DNA from 2 places in the Polaromonas sp. P1_E11 genome. Region 2 is predicted to be linked to the other one. Evidence: predicted binding sites of a transcription regulator. Region 2 holds the regulator's gene; the other holds the start of a gene.
The links. Region 2 encodes HrcA, which represses chaperone genes, less so after heat shock. Its sites were predicted from a motif close to TTAGCACTCNNNNNNNNNGAGTGCTAA; they were not measured.

Region 1: a site for HrcA is predicted at 7,741-7,767, ahead of AC1D11_RS06805 (co-chaperone GroES). Genes of this name have one in related genera too.

Annotation. Positions count from the first base shown of each region.
Region 1 covers NZ_JBFUBA010000001.1:1,386,381-1,396,130, reverse strand. The annotation lists gene AC1D11_RS06840 (ABC transporter ATP-binding protein) at 1-246, shown strand, start outside; gene dalD (D-arabinitol 4-dehydrogenase) at 330-1,733, shown strand; gene AC1D11_RS06830 (L-iditol 2-dehydrogenase) at 1,730-2,518, shown strand; gene AC1D11_RS06825 (carbohydrate kinase family protein) at 2,560-3,528, shown strand; gene AC1D11_RS06820 (AraC family transcriptional regulator) at 3,540-4,487, shown strand; gene AC1D11_RS06815 (OmpW/AlkL family protein) at 4,704-5,411, opposite strand; gene groL (chaperonin GroEL) at 5,610-7,262, opposite strand; gene AC1D11_RS06805 (co-chaperone GroES) at 7,355-7,645, opposite strand; gene AC1D11_RS06800 (ATPase domain-containing protein) at 8,088-9,590, shown strand; gene AC1D11_RS06795 (hybrid sensor histidine kinase/response regulator) at 9,591-9,750, shown strand, end outside.
Region 2 covers NZ_JBFUBA010000002.1:888,150-897,899, forward strand. The annotation lists gene AC1D11_RS11710 (YicC/YloC family endoribonuclease) at 1-591, shown strand, start outside; gene gmk (guanylate kinase) at 635-1,255, shown strand; gene rpoZ (DNA-directed RNA polymerase subunit omega) at 1,297-1,500, shown strand; gene AC1D11_RS11725 (RelA/SpoT family protein) at 1,610-3,856, shown strand; gene greB (transcription elongation factor GreB) at 3,853-4,419, opposite strand; gene AC1D11_RS11735 (hypothetical protein) at 4,464-4,718, opposite strand; tRNA gene AC1D11_RS11740 (tRNA-Arg) at 4,912-4,988, opposite strand; tRNA gene AC1D11_RS11745 (tRNA-Ile) at 5,016-5,092, opposite strand; gene hrcA (heat-inducible transcriptional repressor HrcA) at 5,117-6,136, opposite strand; gene AC1D11_RS11755 (NAD kinase) at 6,186-7,061, shown strand; gene recN (DNA repair protein RecN) at 7,080-8,723, shown strand; gene rapZ (RNase adapter RapZ) at 8,723-9,589, shown strand; gene mutY (A/G-specific adenine glycosylase) at 9,643-9,750, opposite strand, start outside.

The DNA of each region.
Region 1 (9,750 bases), on a different contig from region 2:
GGCGTGCGGCCGGAAGGCTTGCGCGTGCATCCGAAGCAGGCCGCTGCTTTGGGGGTGCAAGGCCGCGTGGAGCTGATCGAGGCACTCGGTGCCGACACCCTGATTCACGTCGACGTCGGCGGCGTGCCGTTGATAGCGCGCCAGAACGAACGGACACCGCTGCATGCAGGTGACGATGTAGCGGTCGAGCTCGACCCTTCAGTGCTTCATCTGTTCAACCGTGAAGGCCGTGCGGTTCCGGCCTGATTTTCTTTTTTTCCTCGGACAATCCCTTGACTCTCGCAACAGCGCTTCTTGCGCAAACGCCACCGGCGCCTTCGGAATTCACGGTGCTTCACCTTGGACTGGGTTCATTTCATCGCGCCCACCAGGCCGTCTATCTTCAGCGGCTGATCGATGCGGGCGATACCCGTTGGTCACTAGTGGGCGCCAACATCCGGCCCGATATGGCCGAGGTCGTCGCGGCCTTGCAGGCACAGGGCGGGCGTTACACGCTGGAAACCGTATCGCCGGCCGGCGAGTACCGCTATGAACAGATTGAGGCCATCCGCGAAGTGCTTCCCTGGGAAGACTCGCTGGCTGCGGTGATCTCTCGCGGCGCGGCGCCCTCCACGCGCGTCGTTTCATTCACCGTGACCGAGGCAGGCTACTACCTCGACACGAAAGGCAGGCTGGACCTGTCTTTCAATGATCTCGCGGCAGACCTTGAGCGCGCACGCCGCTGCGAAGCAGGAGGGGCGGGCGTGACAATCTACGGCGCCGTCTGCGCGATCCTGCGCGCGCGCAAGGCGGCGCAGGCCGGCCCGGTCACCCTGCTCAACTGCGACAACCTGCGCCACAACGGCGACCGCTTCGGTGCCGGGTTGCGCGAATTCATCGAACTCACAGGCGATACCGGGCTGCTTTCGTGGGTCGCGGGGAACACCCGCTGCCCCAACACGATGGTCGACCGCATCACGCCGCGTCCGCCACCCGAGCTGCGCGCTCGCGTCAAGGCCGCCACGGGGCGGGATGATGCGGCCGCGATCACTGGTGAGAGTTTCATCCAGTGGGTGATCGAAGACAATTTCGCGGCCGGGCGCCCCGACTGGGGCCGCGTGGGCGTGGAACTGGTCGAATCGGTGCAGCCCTACGAGGAGGCCAAGATCCGCATCCTCAATGCCACGCACAGCTGCATTGCGTGGGCCGGCACATTGGTCGGGCTGAATTTCATTCACGAAGGAACACACCACGCGGTAATCCGGAAGATGGCCTACGACTACGTGACCGACGACGTGATTCCCTGCCTGAGTTCTCCCGACACTCCCGGGCCGATCGACCTCGCGGCATACCGCGATGTGGTGCTCGAGCGCTTTGGCAACCCTGCTATCCGCGACACCAACCAACGCGTGGCAGCGGACGGTTTTTCGAAGATTCCAGGGTTTATCGCGCCCACGGTACGGGAGCGGCTCGCCGCGGGACAGCCCATCGACAGCGTCGCAATGCTGCCTGCGCTGTTCCTTGTTTTCCTGCGGCGCTGGCACCGGGGCGCGCTGCCCTATGCCTACCAGGACCAGGGTATGGACGAGGCCGTGGCCCGCGCGATCTGCGACGCTGTCGATCCTGTGCGCGCGCTGTGCTCCGACGCGGGGCTATGGGGGAGTGCCGCAGGCGATACCCGGCTGACCGATGCCGTGCGCGGCGCGATCGGGCGAGTAGCCGGTTTTGTCAATTCAGGGGTTAAAAGAACATGAGCGAACGTCTGAAGAACCGTCATGTGCTTCTGACAGGCGCCGGTGGCGGCATCGGTCTGGCGGTGGCTGAAGCCTGCATCGCCGAGGGCGCGCACTGCAGCGTGGTCGACCGGGTAGTGGCGACGCCTGAAGCCGTGCAGGCACTGCAGAAACGTCATCCCGGCCGCGTGGCCTACATCGCGGCGGACGTGACGGAAGCCCAGGCGATTGCGCGCCTGCTGGCGCAGGCACAGGCCGCTTTTGGCCCCATTCATACCCTGTTCAACAACGCGGCCGTATTCGATCTCGCGCCCTTGCTCGACAGCGATGAGGCTTCTTTCGACAGGCTCTTTGCCGTCAACGTGAAAGGCATGTTCTTTGTCATGCAGGCCGTGCTTCGTCACATGGTCGAGGCCGGCACTCAGGGCGCGTCGGTCATCAACATGGCCTCGCAAGCCGGGCGGCGCGGCGAGGCCCTGGTGTCGCACTACTGCGCCACCAAGGCCGCGGTCATCAGCTATACCCAGAGCGCCGCATTGGCCATGGCGCCGCATGGAATCCGCGTCAACGGCATTGCACCCGGTGTGGTCGATACGCCGATGTGGGACCATGTCGACAGCCTCTTCGCCAGAGCAGAAGGGTTGCCACCGGGAGAAAAGAAGCGGCGCGTGGGCCTCGAAGTGCCGCTCGGCCGCATGGGTGTACCCGCTGACATCGCGGGAGCGGCCATATTCCTTGCCAGCGACGAGGCGCGTTACATCACGGCGCAGACCCTGAATGTCGATGGCGGCAACGTCATGAGCTGATTTGGCCGACGACGGCGCCTTGCATTGACCGACAATCCATCATGCGCATTGCAATCACGGGCGAAGCCCTGATCGATTTCACCGCCAGCGAGGCGGGCACGCTGGCGTTTCTCGGCCACGAGGGCGGCTCGCCGCTCAACACGGCTGTCGCCTGCGCACGCCTCGGACAGCCCACTGGCTTCCTCACGCAACTGTCGACCGACCTGTTTGGCGAACGCCTGATGCGTTTTCTCGAACGCAACGGCGTGGACACCCGTTTCATCCTGCGCAGCCCCGCGCCGTCGACCCTGGCCTTCGTTGAGCGCACACCACAGACCAACCGCTATGCCTTCTACACGCACGGCAGCGCCGATGCGACCTGGGCACCCGAACCGCCGCCGCAGTTGCCGGCGGAATGCCGCTTTCTGCATTTCGGCTCGATCGCGCTCCTGCAGGAACCAGCTGCCGCGCGCATCACCGGGCTGATGGCCGCCAACGCCGGGCGCCGTGTGATTGTGTTCGATCCCAACGTGCGGCCGAGCCTGATTTCCGATATGACAGCCTACCGCGCGCGCGTCATGAGCTGGTTTGCGATGGCCGATCTGGTCAAGCTCAGCGACGAAGATGCCGGACTGCTGGCGCCCGGCAGACCTGTCGATGCGCTGGCAGCCGATTGCCTGCGGGCCGGCGCCCGAGCGTTCATCGTCACGCGCGGCGCCGGCGGTGCCACGCTCTGGCGCACAGGGCACGAGCCGTTGACCGTGGCGGCACCGCGTGTTGAGGTGGTCGACACCATCGGCGCGGGCGATACTTTTACGGCCGGGCTTTCAGTCTCGCTGCTTGCGCATGACGTCGAACACCCGGCCCAGCTTGGCAAGCTGAGCGGCGACGCCTGGCACGCAGTGATGCGCTTTGCTGCCACGGCCGCCGCATTGAACTGCACCCGCGAAGGTGCCGATCCGCCCACGCTGGAAGCCGTTCACGCTGCGCTCGTGCGGGAGGACAATGAGGCCGTTGCGTCCCGGTCCTGACCCAGGCTGCCATGACAACGTCCACATCCAAACGCCCGATCCCCCGTCAGCGCCAACCCGAGCTGGAGCGCGATATTGCGCGCTCCCCATCACTGGGTTACGAGGCACCTGAAACCGGTCTGGTGCGCTGTCTTGCACACGGCTTTCCGAGCCCGTTGGTACGCTGGCATTTTCATGAAGAGTATGAACTGCACCTGATCACGGAGACTTCGGGAAAAGCGTTTGTCGGCGACTGGATCGGACCGTTTCAGCCCGGTCATCTGGTGTTGTGCGGCCCTCGCCTGCCGCACAACTGGATTTCGCTCGACGCCCCCGAAGGCGGCGCTGCGGGACGCGACCGGGTGATCCAGTTCCACCACGAGCCCATCGAGCGCGCGGCAACCGGAATTCCTGAATTGCGCGAAGTGATGGAGCTGCTCGAACGGGCACGTCATGGCATCGAGTTCTTCGGCATGTCGCAGCAGGCGCAGACGCACTGGGACAACATCAAGGCCGCGCGCGGCGTGCGCCGCCTCGGCCACTTTTTTGAGTTCATGGCCGACCTGGCGCAATGGACGGACTACCGGTTGCTGTCGAGCGTACAGATGCAGGGCACGCAGGGCGCTGATGGCGACGCGCAGGTCGACCAGATCAACGGCATCGTCAACCGCATTACCGCCAACATGGCGGAGCCCATCTCGATGTCGGTCGTGGCGGCCGAGCTCGGCATGAGCGAGAGCCGCTTCAGCCGCTTCTTCCAGCGCTCCACCGGCAACAGCTTTACCGACTTCGTCAACCGTGTGCGGATCAACAGCGCCTGCCACCTGCTGATGCAGACCGACCACAACGTCACCGACATCTGCTATCAGGTCGGTTTCAACAATGTTGCAAACTTCAACCGGCGTTTTCTGGAGATCAAGGGCATGACGCCTACCGAGTTCAGACGGCAGGCCGACGGCCGTTTTGGCCGGTCACCCTGATTTTTCTGACGGTTTTAATCCTGGTCGGAGGCCATGCATCTATTTGGGCCTTAACCCCGGGCACTTCGGAGTCCGAGCCGCTTAGCCTCGCGACCCTGGCAGAGCGGCACAAAATTTTCGGACCTTTATCCGCGTTGCGCTCCAGCCTTGCGGCCTGCGCTCCTGACGAGGGCCTGCATTCGAAGTGCGATCTTGCTTCAGGAAGCAAGCGTGAAATTAAAACTTGTACCCCAGCTGCAAGGTGAAGCAGTTGGGGTCAAGGCCCACATCAATGGTCTGGTTGGTCGTGAGCGTGCCGCGGGTTTTCAGGAAGGTCTTGGCATAACTCGCTTCCACAAACCATTTTTTGTCGAGATTGAAGATGCCCCCAACTTGCAAAGTGGGTGCCAGTTTCGATTTGAAAGACACGCCTGTGGCAGGACCCCCTGGGTTGGTCAACGCAGTCAGCATGGCCGAGCCGCGTTCCTTGTAGAACTTCACATAGGAAAGGCCGGCGCCCAGATAGGGGCGAAACCGGGCGTCGACATCAAGAAACCGGTATTGGGCAATCAGCGTGATGGGCAAAGCCCGGGTCTCGGCCACCTTGCCGACACCGGTAAGCACGCCTGCGCCGCTGACGTCATGCCTGAAACCCAAGCCCACCGGCAGGTGTAGGCTGACGTGATCAGTGACCATGTAATTCACTGCGGCGGTTAAGCGGGTGTTGCTGCTGACGTCCACCTTGGCATCTGGAATAACGCCTGTCCCGGATGGCGCCGAAAGGCTGCCGCTGTCTACCGAGGGCGCAATGCGCGTGAACCCTGCCGAGATGGACCAGGTTCCGGCCTGTTGTGCAAAAACATGTGCTGAAGAGGCCGCAAAGACGGCCGCCATGAATATTTTTTGGGTGGTATTCGCGACATCGCGCGGGGTGAGGAAAGTCATCCGAGGGCTCATGAGAAATCATGGTAGCGGCTAGCGCCGGCATGCAGCATCTTCCATTCCATTTTTGTGAAGAGACTGTGGTGCGGCCGACGAAGGGCCTTGCTGCGTGTAAACATTTTTCGTACAAAATGAAGCGGCAATAAAAAAAAGGGCCGCGAAAGCGGCCCTTTTTGATGGAGCGAGAAGCTCAGGCAGGTATTACATGCCCATGTCGCCCATGCCGCCCATTCCACCCATGCCGCCTGGCATGCCGCCGCCAGCGCCGGACTCTTCCTTCGGAGCCTCGGCAATCATGGCTTCGGTCGTCAGCATCAGCGATGCGACGGAGGCTGCGTTCTGCAGTGCGGTGCGGGTGACCTTCGTGGGATCCAGGATACCCATTTCGATCATGTCGCCGTAGGTGTCGTTGGCTGCATTGAAGCCATAGTTGCCCTTGCCGGCCAGAACAGCGTTCACCACCACAGAGGCTTCGCCGCCTGCGTTGTAAACGATTTCGCGCAGGGGGGCTTCAATGGCGCGCAGCACCAGCTTGATACCGGCATCCTGGTCAGGATTGTCGCCGGCGATCTTGCCTGCAGCTTGCTTGGCGCGCAGCAGAGCCACGCCGCCGCCGGCCACAATGCCTTCTTCCACGGCAGCGCGGGTTGCGTGCAGTGCGTCTTCCACGCGGGCCTTCTTTTCCTTCATTTCGACTTCGGTGGCAGCGCCAACCTTGATCACGGCAACACCGCCGGCCAGCTTGGCCACGCGCTCTTGCAGTTTTTCACGGTCGTAGTCGCTGGTCGCTTCTTCGATCTGGACGCGCACTTGCTTGACGCGTGCTTCGATGTCGGCAGCGGCGCCGGAGCCGTCGATGATGATGGTGTTTTCTTTGCCCACTTCGATGCGCTTGGCCTGGCCGAGGTCAGCCAGCGTCACTTTTTCGAGCGACATGCCGACTTCTTCAGCGATGACCTTGCCGCCGGTCAGGCAGGCGATGTCTTCCAGCATGGCTTTGCGGCGGTCGCCGAAGCCAGGAGCCTTCACAGCCACAACCTTCAGGATGCCGCGCAGGGTGTTCACGACCAGAGTTGCCAGGGCTTCGCCCTCGACTTCTTCGGCAATGATCAGCAGCGGACGGCCAGCCTTGGCAACTTGCTCCAGGGTAGGCAGCAGGTCACGGATGTTGCTGATCTTCTTGTCGTAGAGCAGAACAAAGGGGTTGTCCAGCAGTGCGGACTGCTTTTCAGGGTTGTTGATGAAGTAAGGGGAGAGGTAGCCGCGGTCAAACTGCATGCCTTCAACGACGTCGAGTTCGTTTTGCAGGGACTTGCCGTCTTCCACGGTGATCACGCCTTCTTTACCAACCTTGTCCATCGCGTCGGCAATGATCTTGCCGATGGATTCGTCGGAGTTGGCCGAGATGGAGCCGACCTGGGCAATTTCCTTGGAGGTGGTGGTGGGCTTGGAAGCCTTCTTCAGCTCTTCGGTCAGGGCCAGCACGGCCTTGTCGATACCGCGCTTCAGGTCCATCGGGTTCATGCCGGCGGCCACGTATTTCATGCCTTCGCGGACGATGGCTTGTGCCAGAACGGTGGCGGTGGTGGTGCCGTCGCCGGCGTTGTCAGAAGTCTTGGAAGCGACTTCCTTGACCATCTGCGCGCCCATGTTCTGCAGCTTGTCCTTGAGTTCGATTTCCTTGGCGACGGACACACCGTCCTTGGTCACCGTGGGGGCGCCGAACGAGCGCTCCAGAACCACGTTACGGCCTTTAGGGCCCAGGGTTACCTTGACGGCGTTGGCCAGGATGTTCACACCCTCGACCATGCGTGCGCGGGCTTCGCCGCCGAAAATTACGTCTTTTGCTGCCATGATGCAGATTCCTTAAAGTTTATGGATGAAATCGCCTGCCAGCCCATATATAACGTGCGCCAGCAGCTATCAAATAAATAGCAGAAGAGAGATTACTTCTCGACCACTGCAAACAGGTCTTCTTCTTTCATGACGAGCAGTTCGTCGCCGTCGACCTTGACGGTCTGGCCGCTGTATTTGCCGAACAGCACGCGGTCGCCGACCTTCACGCCCACGGGGCTCAGTTCGCCCTTGTCGTTCTTCTTGCCTGGGCCAACGGCCAGCACTTCGCCTTGATCAGGCTTTTCAGCGGCGCTGTCAGGAATGACGATGCCGGAAGCGGTTTTGGTTTCGTTTTCCACGCGTTTGACGATCACGCGGTCGTGCAAAGGACGAAGTTTCATGAGAGCTCCTTGTTTGAGAACAATGGTTTTAGAGGAATCAAAAGGCTCACAAAAGAAGTGAGTGCCTGTTAACTTGGTGGTGTGACAGTGCTTTGTTAGCACTCAATACCATCGAGTGCTAATCATAGAGGCAATCAGGCCTGTTTTCAAGGTGGCGCTGCTGAAAACCGCTGTTTTGGTGCTTTACCCGTGAACCGGACTGATTCTCGGATTCCCACCCCCGGGCCTTCCGGCGGCGTCCCGGAGGGGCAGCGGAGCAACGCTGATGGGAGACTAAGGGACGGCGTGTCGTCCTACGCTCAACTCAGGCTCTGCAAACCAGGGATTTTGGAGGCTGCTGGCTACCATTTATCCAGGTGTTACAAGCCGCTTCGTTCTTTAACGGGGTGTTGCGGATTGTTCTTTCCGTGCCATGTTGGCTCACAACCGCATCCCTGTAACCATGACCACAAAGACCTCAACCGGGCTTCAGTTCCTTTCAACCGGCATCCCAGGCTTGGACAACATTCTGGGAGGCGGGCTCATCAAGGACCGCATTTACCTGATCGAAGGCGAGCCTGGCACCGGCAAGACCACCACCGGCCTGCAATTTCTGGTGGAAGGCGCCCGGCAGGGTGAGTCCGTCGTGTACATCACACTGGCCGAAACGGCTGCAGAACTGGCCGGGGTTGCCGAGTCCCATGGCTGGGACATGGGGGGCATTCACATCCATGAGGTACTGCCGTCTGAAAACCTGCTGATGCCGGAGGCGGAATACACCATGTTCCACCCTTCGGAGGTGGAGATGGGCACCACCACACAGATGATTCTGTCCGTGATTGAAGAGCGAAAACCGACCCGGGTGGTGATTGATTCCCTCTCCGAATTGCAATTGCTGGCCGATACGCCGCTGCGCTATCGCCGCCAGGTGCTGGCGCTCAAGCAGTTCTTCGCCAGCCGTTCCTGCACCGTGATGTTGCTCGACGACCGCACGGCTGCCGGCATAGACCTTCAGGTGCGCAGCATTGCGCACGGTGTGATCACGCTGGACCAGTCCGTGAAGGACTACGGGGCCGAGCGGCGCCGGGTGCGCGTGGTGAAGTACCGCGGCATCGCCTTTCGTGGCGGCCTGCATGACTACGACATCCAGTACGGGGGCCTGTGCGTGTACCCGCGCCTGGTGGCGGCCGAGTCGCGGGTGATGGGAAAACGGGAACAGCTCAAAAGCGGCCTCACCGAGCTCGACACCCTCCTTGGCGGCGGCCTGGAAGAGGGCACGAGTACTCTCATCGCCGGGCCTCCCGGTACCGGCAAGTCGTCGCTGGCAGCCCAGTTTGTCACTGCCGCGGCGCAGCGCGGGCAGACCAGCGCCATGTTCCTGTTTGAAGAAGCGGCCAACAATTTGCTGAACCGCGCAGACGGCCTGGGCATGAAAATCCGCGAGCCCTATGAAAGCGGCGTGCTGAGCATTCAGCAGATTGACCCGGCCGAGCTGTCCCCCGGGGAGTTCACGACCGTGGTGTGCCGGGCCGCAGACCGGGGCTGCAAAGTCATCGTCATCGACAGCATCAACGGTTACCTCAATGCCATGCCGGACGAGCGTTTTCTGACAACGCATTTGCACGAATTGCTGACCTACCTGGGCCAGCGCGGTGTGGTGACCATCCTGATAGGCGTTCAGCAAGGCATGCTGGGCGGCCAGATGTCCACCACGGTGGATGCCAGCTACCTCGCCGACAACGTGCTCATGTTGCGTTACTTCGAGCACGACGGTGAAGTCAAGCAGGCCGTTTCGGTGTTTAAAAAGCGTGGCAGCCTGCACGAGCGCACCATCCGCGAATTCTCGATGTCGCACAAGGGCATCCATGTCGGCGCGCCGCTGCGCGGCTTCCGCGGCATTCTGACGGGGGTGCCCGTCTACCTCGGCAACGATCCTGAGGTGGGTGCTGCCCGCGGAGCAAGATAGGTGGAGCGGCGAATCGTCATTTGTGCGCCCACGGGCCGGGATGCGACGCTGACTGCCAGAGTGTTGCAGTCGGTGGGAATCCACAGCATCGTCTGCGCGAACAGCGACGAACTTATGACGCAATTGCCGCTGGGTGCCGGCGCCCTCTTGCTGGTGGAGG
Region 2 (9,750 bases):
TGGCTGCCGCAGGCACCCGCGCTCAGCGTGGCGGATATTCTGCGGATCGCCACCAATGAGGACAAAAAACCACATGACTACAGCGATGAGCTGCTCAAGCTGGCCAAAAAAGCCTTGAAAGAGCTGATGGCGGCCCGCGAACGCGAAGGCGCCCGGCTGGCCGACATGCTGCTTGACCGCACGGGACAGCTGCGTGCGCTGGCAGCGCTGGCGGTGCCCATGGTGCCCAAACTGGTTGAGCAGCAGAAAACCCGCTTCCTGGAACGCTGGAAAGAAGCCATGGCGCTGTCGGACGGCGCCACGCTGCCGGAAGTTGCACAGGACCGGGCGCTGACAGAGGCGACAGCCTTTGCCATCCGCATTGACGTCGCGGAAGAAATCACCCGCCTCTCTTCGCACCTGGATGAGATTGACCGCCTTCTGGCAAACGGCGGGGAACTGGGCAAACGCCTGGATTTCCTGATCCAGGAGCTGCACCGCGAAGCCAATACACTGGGCTCCAAATCGGCGTCCCTCGAGCTGACACGCATTTCTGTCGACATGAAAGTGCTTATAGAGCAGATCCGTGAGCAGGTCCAGAACGTCGAATAGCCCGCCCCCTAGCCTAAAACACCAAAATTACCGCCCAGGACGCATGGACTACCCCGGAAACCTCTTTGTTGTAGCCGCCCCCAGCGGGGCCGGCAAATCCAGCCTGGTCAAAGCCCTTCTGGAACTGGATTCACGCATCCAGCCCGCAGTGTCACACACCACACGCCCTCCGCGCGGCCAGGAAAAGCACGGCAGGGAGTACTTTTTTCTCTCGCCCGAGGATTTTGACGGCATGGTGCTGCGTGACTCCTTCCTGGAATGGGCACATGTGCACGGCCACCGCTACGGCACCTCGCGGCAGACCATTGAAGAGCGAATCGCCACCGGCGCCGACGTGATTCTGGAAATAGATTTTCAGGGTGCGATCAACATCAAACGGATTTTTGCCAATGCGGTGCTGATTTTCATACTCCCGCCAAGCTGGGAAGAGTTGCGCTCGCGCCTGCAGCGGCGGGGCGAAGACAGTGCCGAAGTCATCGAATTGCGGCTCAAAAACGCGGCCACCGAGATGGCCCAGGCCCGCGAATTCGACTTCGTTATAATTAACGAGTTATTTGAGCGGGCAGTTTTCGACCTGAAAACCATTGTGCATGCCCAACGGCTCAAGTTTTCGGCCCAGCGGCGAGCCCGCGCCGAAACCTTCCAGGCCCTTCAAATTCCCTGATTTCACCGCTTTACCCGTTATCGATCACACCGGAGATCACCATGGCCCGCATTACCGTTGAAGACTGCCTCGAAAAAATCCCGAACCGCTTCCAGCTGGTTCTGGCTGCCACCTATCGTGCACGCATGCTCAGCCAAGGGCACGCCGCCAAGATTGAAAGCAAGAACAAACCTGGCGTCACCGCTCTGCGCGAGATAGCAGAAGGCAAGATCGGCCTTGAAATGCTGAAAAAAGTGCCCTCCTGAGTCAACTCTGGCAACGCAAAAAAGCACCGCAACGCGGTGCTTTTTGCATTTATGGCGTCATAAAGTCCATTTTTTTTACGATTTATTCATGCCGCGATACATTTAAGGCATGAGCGCCATGCTTTCGCCTGTTGTTTCCAGCAAGTCGACCCCCGCCGCCGCCAACGCAGCAGCGGCAAGCTTTGCTGCGCTCACGGCGAAACTCGACTACATGAGCGCTGCCGACATTGACAATGTCCGGCGCGCCTATCGCTTTGCAGATGAGGCCCACCTGGGCCAGCTGCGCAACAGCGGCGAACCCTATATCACCCACCCTATAGCCGTCGCACAACAATGCGCCGAGTGGAAGCTGGATGCCCAGGCGCTCATGGCCGCCCTGCTGCATGACGCCATTGAAGACTGCGGTGTCACCAAGCCCGAGCTGATCGAGCGTTTCGGCGCGCCGGTGGCTGAACTGGTGGACGGGCTGACCAAACTCGAAAAGCTGGAATTCAACACCCGGGAAGAAAACCAGGCGGAGTCTTTCCGCAAGATGCTGCTGGCCATGGCACGCGACGTGCGGGTCATCCTGATCAAGCTGGCTGACCGGACGCATAACATGCGCACGCTGGGCGATGTCCCGCGCGCCAAATGGACCCGGATCTCGCGCGAAACCCTGGACATTTACGCGCCCATCGCCCACCGCCTGGGCCTGAACACGACCTACCGGGAATTGCAGGACCTTTCCTTCCAGCACCTGCACCCCTGGCGCTACGCCACCTTGACCAAGGCGCTGCAGAAGGCCCGCGGCCGCCGACGCGACGTGATCAAGCGGGTGCAGGGAGAGGTCGAATCGGCCTTTACCGGCGCCCATGTGCCGGTGATGATCTCGGGACGAGAAAAGACGCTGTACTCCATCTACCGCAAGATGGATGAAAAGCACCTTTCGTTTGCCCAGGTGACCGATCTCTATGGGTTTCGGGTGATCGTGAAAGACCTGACGACCTGCTACACGGCCATGGGGGTGTTGCACCAGCTCTACAAACCCCTGCCCGGAAAGTTCAAGGACTACATCGCAATCCCGAAGATCAACGGTTACCAGTCACTGCACACCACACTGGTTGGCCCCTTCGGTACCAACATCGAGTTCCAGATGCGCACCGAAGCCATGCATGTGGTGGCGGAATCCGGGGTCGCAGCGCACTGGCTTTACAAGGCCACCGACCCGGATGGCGACGCTTCGCAGCGGCTGGGGACCCAGTGGCTGCAATCGCTGCTCGACATCCAGCAGGAAACGCGCGATGCGGCCGAGTTCTGGGACCACGTCAAGATTGACCTGTTTCCTGAGGCGGTCTATGTGTTCACGCCGAAAAGCCAGATCATGGCCATGCCGCGTGGCGCGACCATCGTGGACTTTGCTTACGCCATTCACAGTGACGTGGGGCACCGCGCCGTGGCGGCCAAAGTCAACGGCGAGCAGGTGCCGCTTCGGTCCGAGTTGCATAACGGCGACGTGATCGAAATCATCACGGCTTCGGTCTCCAGCCCCAACCCCGGCTGGCTGGGATTCGTACGCACGGGGAAAGCCCGCTCCAAAATACGCCACCATCTGAAAACCATGGCGCTTTCCGAGTCGCAGGATCTGGGCGAGAAAATGCTCGCACAGGCGTTGCGTGCCGAGGGCATCGAACGCGAACGTCTCCCCGACGACGATGAGGCCCACCACGCCACCTGGGAAAAGATCCTGCGTTTTACCGGCAACCGGTCACGTGCCGATCTGCTGACCGACATCGGGCTGGGCAAACGGATCGCCAGCATGGTGGCCAAGCGCATCGTCACCCTTCTTGCCGAAAACGGTGAAAAACCCAATGCCCTGCTCATGAGCCGCGAACGCTACACCGCCCATGAGTCTGTGTCGCAAGGCGCGCTGGTGATCGATGGAAGCGAAGGCGCCTCCGTGCAGTTTGCCCCCTGTTGCCGCCCGATTCCTGGCGACGGCATCGTGGGCTACCTGGGGCGCGGTGAAGGTCTGGTGATACATACCGATGACTGCGCTGTCGCCAAGCGACTGCAGCACCGTGACAGCGAGCGTTTTATCGCCGTGGACTGGTCAGACGAGCCGGTGCGCACGTTTGAAACAAACCTCCTGGTCACCGTCTCCAATGGGAAAGGGGTCCTGGCGCGAGTGGCGGCTGCATTGGCCAGCGCCGAGGCGGACATTACCCATGTCGACATGGGCCAAGAGCCTTCGCATGACGCCACGGACCTGCGCTTCGGCGTGGCCGTGCGCGACCGCATCCACCTGGCTTCCGCCTTGCGCAGCGTGAAACGCACACCTTCCGTGCTGCGGGTGCAACGCGCCAAATCGTCCGGCTAATCAGCTGTCGACTTGTCCGGTGCGGGATACTCCACTTTCAGTACCTCGAGCGTCTGTACACCCTGCGGAGTCACGAGACTCACTTCATCGCGAACACGCGATTTGAGCAGCGCTCTGGCAACGGGAGATATCCAGCTGATTTGCCCCAGGGCGCTGTTGGCTTCGTCAATGCCGAGAATCGTCACGACCCGTTCGACTCCTTCGCCATCGGCGTAAGCCACTGTCGCGCCGAAAAACACCTGGTCGCTACCGTGGTGCACCGACGGGTTGCTGATTTCCGCAATTTCCAGTCTCTGCGTCAAAAACCGGATTCGTCGGTCGATTTCCCGCAGGCGCTTTTTGCCGTAGTGGTAGTCGCCGTTTTCGGAGCGATCCCCATTGCTGGCAGCCCAATGAACGATTTCCACCATTTTGGGCCGTTCGCTGTCGATCAGGTCCAGAAGTTCGCTGCGCAGGTGCTCGTAGCCCTGCGGAGTGATGTAGTTTTTGCCGCCTGCAGGCAGGGGCGCGAGCGTCAGCTCGTCGTCCTCCGGCTCAGTTTCTTTGGTAAAGGCTTTGTTCATGCTCCGGCCACCATAGCATTCATGGCTGCCGGCCATGAATGCACCTAAAAATCTTCCATTTTCAGCACGAGGGGATTTTCAGGCGTGTAGCTCACACCTGCCACGACCAGATCTGTGGCCCGGGCGTGAATCATTTCAGCATCCTGTTCATACGCTTTTTTCAGGGAATCCGGCCCAGGCGCGGCGCCGAAGAACTCCTCCATCGCCTCGCGCGAAATCCTCACGGGGATGGTGCTGCCCGCGTATGACAAGCCAAAACTGAGCCACTCGCCGTGGTCCTCTACATTCAGTGATCCCATGTTTCTCCTCCGGAATTAGGCTTCCAGAATAGCGGAGCTCTTGTTGGGCGTACAGCCCGTCCGGCGCCGCCCAGCCCCAGGAAAACCACTATCGCACTGGCAGCGGTATGAAAAAGGCCCCTAAAAGTGGGCCCCGGAAAGAAAAATAGCCTAGAGGGATGAGCCTCTAAGCTATTGAAATCACTTAAGAAAGTGGTGCGGCTGGCAGGAATTGAACCCACGACCCCTTGGTTCGTAGCCAAGTACTCTATCCAACTGAGCTACAGCCGCTAAGCCTCAAATTATAGCTTATTTAAATGGTAGGGCGTGAGTGACTTGAACACTCGACCAAAGGATTATGAGTCCTCTGCTCTAACCAACTGAGCTAACGCCCCACTCAAGGGATCGATTGTAAGGGCCTACTTGCTATGGCTGAGCGCGGTGCTCACCAGCTTGGAGGTGATGTCGACAATCTGGATCATTTTTTCGTAAGGCATACGCATCGGCCCTATCACGCCCAGGGTTCCCACGACCTGTCCGTCGACTTCATAAGGGGCCGTCACCACAGACAGTTCCTGATACGGAATCACCTGGCTTTCGCCGCCGATGTAAATCCGGACTCCCTCGGCGCGGCTCGAAACATCGAGGAGCCGCATAAGTTGCGCCTTTTGCTCGAAGAGATCAAAGAGCTTGCGCAGGTTACCCATGTCACCGGAAAAGTCGCTGACGGCCAGCAGATTGCGTTCGCCGGAAATAACCACCTCGTCGCGCGACTCGATGGCCTCCGAGCTGACCTTGACCGCCGCCTGCATCAACGTGGCGATTTCACCGCGAAGGGCTTCCACCTCGTTCTTCAGGCGCTCCCGCACCTCTTCGATTGCCATGCCGGCGTAATGTGAATTGAGGAAATTGGCCGCTTCAACCAATTGGGACTGCGTGTAGTCCGCCTCGGTGAAGATGACCCGGTTTTGCACATCGCCATCGGGCGAGACGATGATCACCAGAAAACGTTTTTCGGACAGGCGCAGGAACTCGATATGGCGAAAGACCGACGTCCGGCGTGGCGCCATGACGACACCCACGAATTGCGACAGGCTCGACAGCATGTGTGCCGCATTGCTGAGCACTTTTTGGGGTTGATCAGGTGCCAGTCGCGGCGCACCTATGTGGCCCGACGACGACAAGGAGTCGCGCTGGGTGGTCAACATCGTGTCCACAAAGAGCCGGTAACCCCGCGCTGTGGGAATACGCCCTGCCGAGGTGTGCGGGCTGACAATCAGGCCAAGCTCCTCGAGGTCGCTCATCACATTGCGTATAGTGGCCGGAGACAGTTCAAGGCCGGAAGCCTTTGAGAGCGTGCGCGAACCTACCGGCTGCCCATCGGCAATGTAGCGTTCAACGAGCGCTTTCAGCAGCAATCGGGCACGATCATCAAGCATGGTGCCATTCTACGAAGCTTCGGTTGCCATGTTGTGATGTAATTTGCCGATGAAGTCGCAATTTCGCCATGTCGCATTGATCGGCAAGTACCACGCACAAGGTTCCCGGTCAGCACTGGAGGAGATCGCACACTTCCTGGGCACCCAGGGTTGCGATGTGGCGATCGAGCAGGACACCGCCAGCAACACCGGCCTGACCCGGTTCCCGACTCTTGACGCAGCCGGCATAGGGGCCCAGTGCGACCTCGCCCTCGTCGTGGGGGGAGACGGCACCATGCTGGGCATAGGCCGGCTACTGGCCCAATTCGGCATCCCCCTGGTGGGCATCAACCAGGGCAGGCTGGGGTTCATCACCGATATCGCCTTTGAGGACTACCAGAACACACTCATACCCATGTTGCGTGGCGAGTATGAAGAAGATCGACGCTGGATGATGCAGGCCGAGGTCGTGCGTGACGGCAGGTGCGTCTTCAGCGCCACCGCCATGAACGACGTTGTCGTGAACCGCGGAGCGACCGCCGGCATGGTGGAACTCCGTGTGGAGGTGGATGGCCGCTTTGTGGCAAACCAGCGCGCAGATGGCCTGATCATCGCCTCGCCGACCGGCTCCACGGCCTATGCCCTTTCAGCTGGAGGGCCCTTGCTGCACCCATCGATTGCCGGCTGGGTGTTGGCGCCGATTGCACCGCATACCTTGTCCAACAGGCCCATTGTGCTGTCGGACTCGGGCGAAATTACCATTGAAATCGTCTCTGGCCGCGACGCCAGCGCCAACTTCGACATGCAGTCGCTGGCAAGTCTGTTGCATGGCGACCGCATCACCGTCAGGCGCTCCGAACACCAAATGCGTTTCCTGCACCCCAAAGGCTGGAGCTATTTCGACACGCTCCGGAGAAAGCTGCACTGGAACGAAGGCGTGGCCTGACCGGCCAGGATTCAAGTTATGAGCCTCAAAACCATATCGCTTCGCGACTTCGTCATCGTCCACAAGCTTGAGCTGGATTTGTCCGGCGGCTTCTCGGTGCTCACCGGTGAAACCGGTGCGGGTAAATCGATCCTGATTGATGCACTACAACTGGCGCTGGGCGCTCGAGCCGATGCCGGCGTGGTTCGCGAAGGCGCCGCACGCTGCGAAATCAGCGCAGAGTTTGACAGCCCCGCAGGCCTGGCCCCCTGGCTGGAACAAGCCGGCTTCGACAGCAGCGAAACCCTGCTGCTCAGGCGCACGATAGACGCGCAAGGTAAAAGCCGCGCCTGGATCAATGGCAGCGCGGCAACGGCCACCCAGCTCAAGGACATCGCCGACCAGTTGGTGGACATCCACGGCCAGCATGCGTGGCAAAGTCTGACCCGCCCCGACGCGGTACGCGGCTTGCTCGACTCCTATGCGGAAGTCTCTACCGGCGAGTTGTCACGCCTCTGGCAACAATGGCGGCTCGCCCAGAAAACATTGAACGACGCACGCGAAGCGCAAGACAGCCTGCAGCGCGAACGTGAGCGACTGGCGTGGCAAATCGGCGAACTCGACAAGCTGGCACCCGGGGCCGCCGAATGGGACGAGCTGAATGCCCAGCATGGGCGGTTGTCCAACGCGCAGGCTCTGCGCGATGCCGTACAGGCCGCCGTTGACGCATTGCAGGAGTCCGACGGGAACGCCACTGCACTGCTGGGACGGGCCATTGCATCGTTGCAAGGCCAGGAACACATCGAACCCGAGTTCAAGGGCATCCTCGAGGTGTTAAATGGCGCTCTGGCCCAGATGGAAGATGCAGTGCATTCGCTCAATGGCTATGCGCGGCACGCCGAGCTGGAACCCCAAAGGCTGGCCGAACTCGACGAACGTCTTTCGCTGTGGGTCAGCCTGGCGCGACGTTACAAGCGCACCCCAGCCGAACTGCCTGAATTGCTGGCCTCCTGGCGGGCCGAGTTGCACAAGCTCGACGAAGCCGCCGATCTGGTTCAACTGGAAAAAAACGAAAGCCAGGCAAAGTCAGCCTACCTGGACGAAGCCGGGCAGGTGTCGAAGGCGCGCAGCAAAGCTGCACCCAAACTCGCCAAGGCCATTACCCAGGCCATGCAGGGCCTAGGCATGCAGGGCGGCAAATTTGACGTTGCTCTCAGCAAACTTGAACAACCAGCCCAGCACGGGCTGGAGCAAGCCGAATTCCTGGTAGCAGGCCATGCCGGCAGCACACCTCGCCCCGTGGGCAAGGTCGCCTCCGGCGGCGAGTTGTCGCGCATCGCGCTGGCCATCGCCGTCACCACCAGCCAGCTGGGGCAGGCGCAAACGCTCATATTTGATGAGGTTGATTCGGGCGTGGGGGGTGCCGTGGCCGAAACCGTCGGGCGGCTGATGAAACAACTGGGTAAAGACCGGCAGGTCATGGCAGTCACCCATCTGCCCCAGGTAGCCGCCTGTGCCGACCAGCACCTTGTCGTTGCCAAGCGGGCCGAAAACGGCACCACCCTCAGCACCGTAGACCATGTCAACGGGGAACAGCGCGTGGCTGAAATCGCCCGCATGCTCGGCGGCGAGCGGCTTTCCGGTACTACGCTGGCCCACGCCAAGGAAATGCTGGGACAGTGATGGCAGCACTGGAAATGGTTCTTATCACCGGCATGTCGGGTTCCGGAAAATCGGTTGCCCTGCATGCACTGGAAGACGCCGGTTATTACTGCGTCGACAACCTTCCACCGGAATTGCTGACGCCCTTCGTCGCACTGGAGCAGCAGCACGGCGCCCAGAAAGTTGCCATTGCCATGGACGTGCGAAGCGCAATCTCGCTTCCCCTGGTGCCCCAGCAGCTGCGACAGTTGCGCGCCTCCGGCGTGGCGGTGCAATCCCTCTTCCTGGATGCCAACACCGAAACGCTGGTACGCCGCTTTTCCGAAACGCGCAGGCTTCACCCTCTGTCGCGCATTGACGCCTCCGACCAGCACCGGGCATTGGTAGACGCCATAGAGCTGGAGCGGGAGTTGTTGGGCGAAATGCGCGAGCAGGCCCACGTGCTCGACACCAGCATGATCCGCTCATCACAGCTACAGGGCTATGTAAAGTCGCTGATCTCCGCTCCCAGCACTCAGCTCACGCTGGTGTTCGAATCCTTTGCCTTCAAGCGGGGCGTGCCGCTAGACGCGGATTACGTGTTTGACGTTCGCATGCTGCCCAACCCTCACTATGAGTCGGGTTTGCGCCACCTGACCGGGCTTGATGAGGCCGTGGCAAGCTATCTCAAGGCCCACACGGAAGTGGGCGACATGTTCCGCCATATCGAGCAGTTTCTCAGCCATTGGCTGCATGCACTGGTACGTGACCACCGGAGTTATGTGACCGTGGCCATCGGCTGCACCGGTGGCCAACACCGTTCCGTCTACCTTGTCGAGGAATTGGCCGCAGCTTTCGGCCAGCAGTGGCGAACGCTGAAGCGGCACCGCGAGCTTGATGCCGTTTGACCCCAAACAAAGCTGAGCGCGGGGGCTTCATCCCCGGCGCCGCGGTCGGCTGCCTAGACGTCCCGTTCCAGCAGTTTGCGTATGGGCGCGGGCAGCCCCAGTGCAGGCCATTCGGCAGGGCCGAACCACGCACCTGGCCGTTCATCCGCAACCAAAGACCG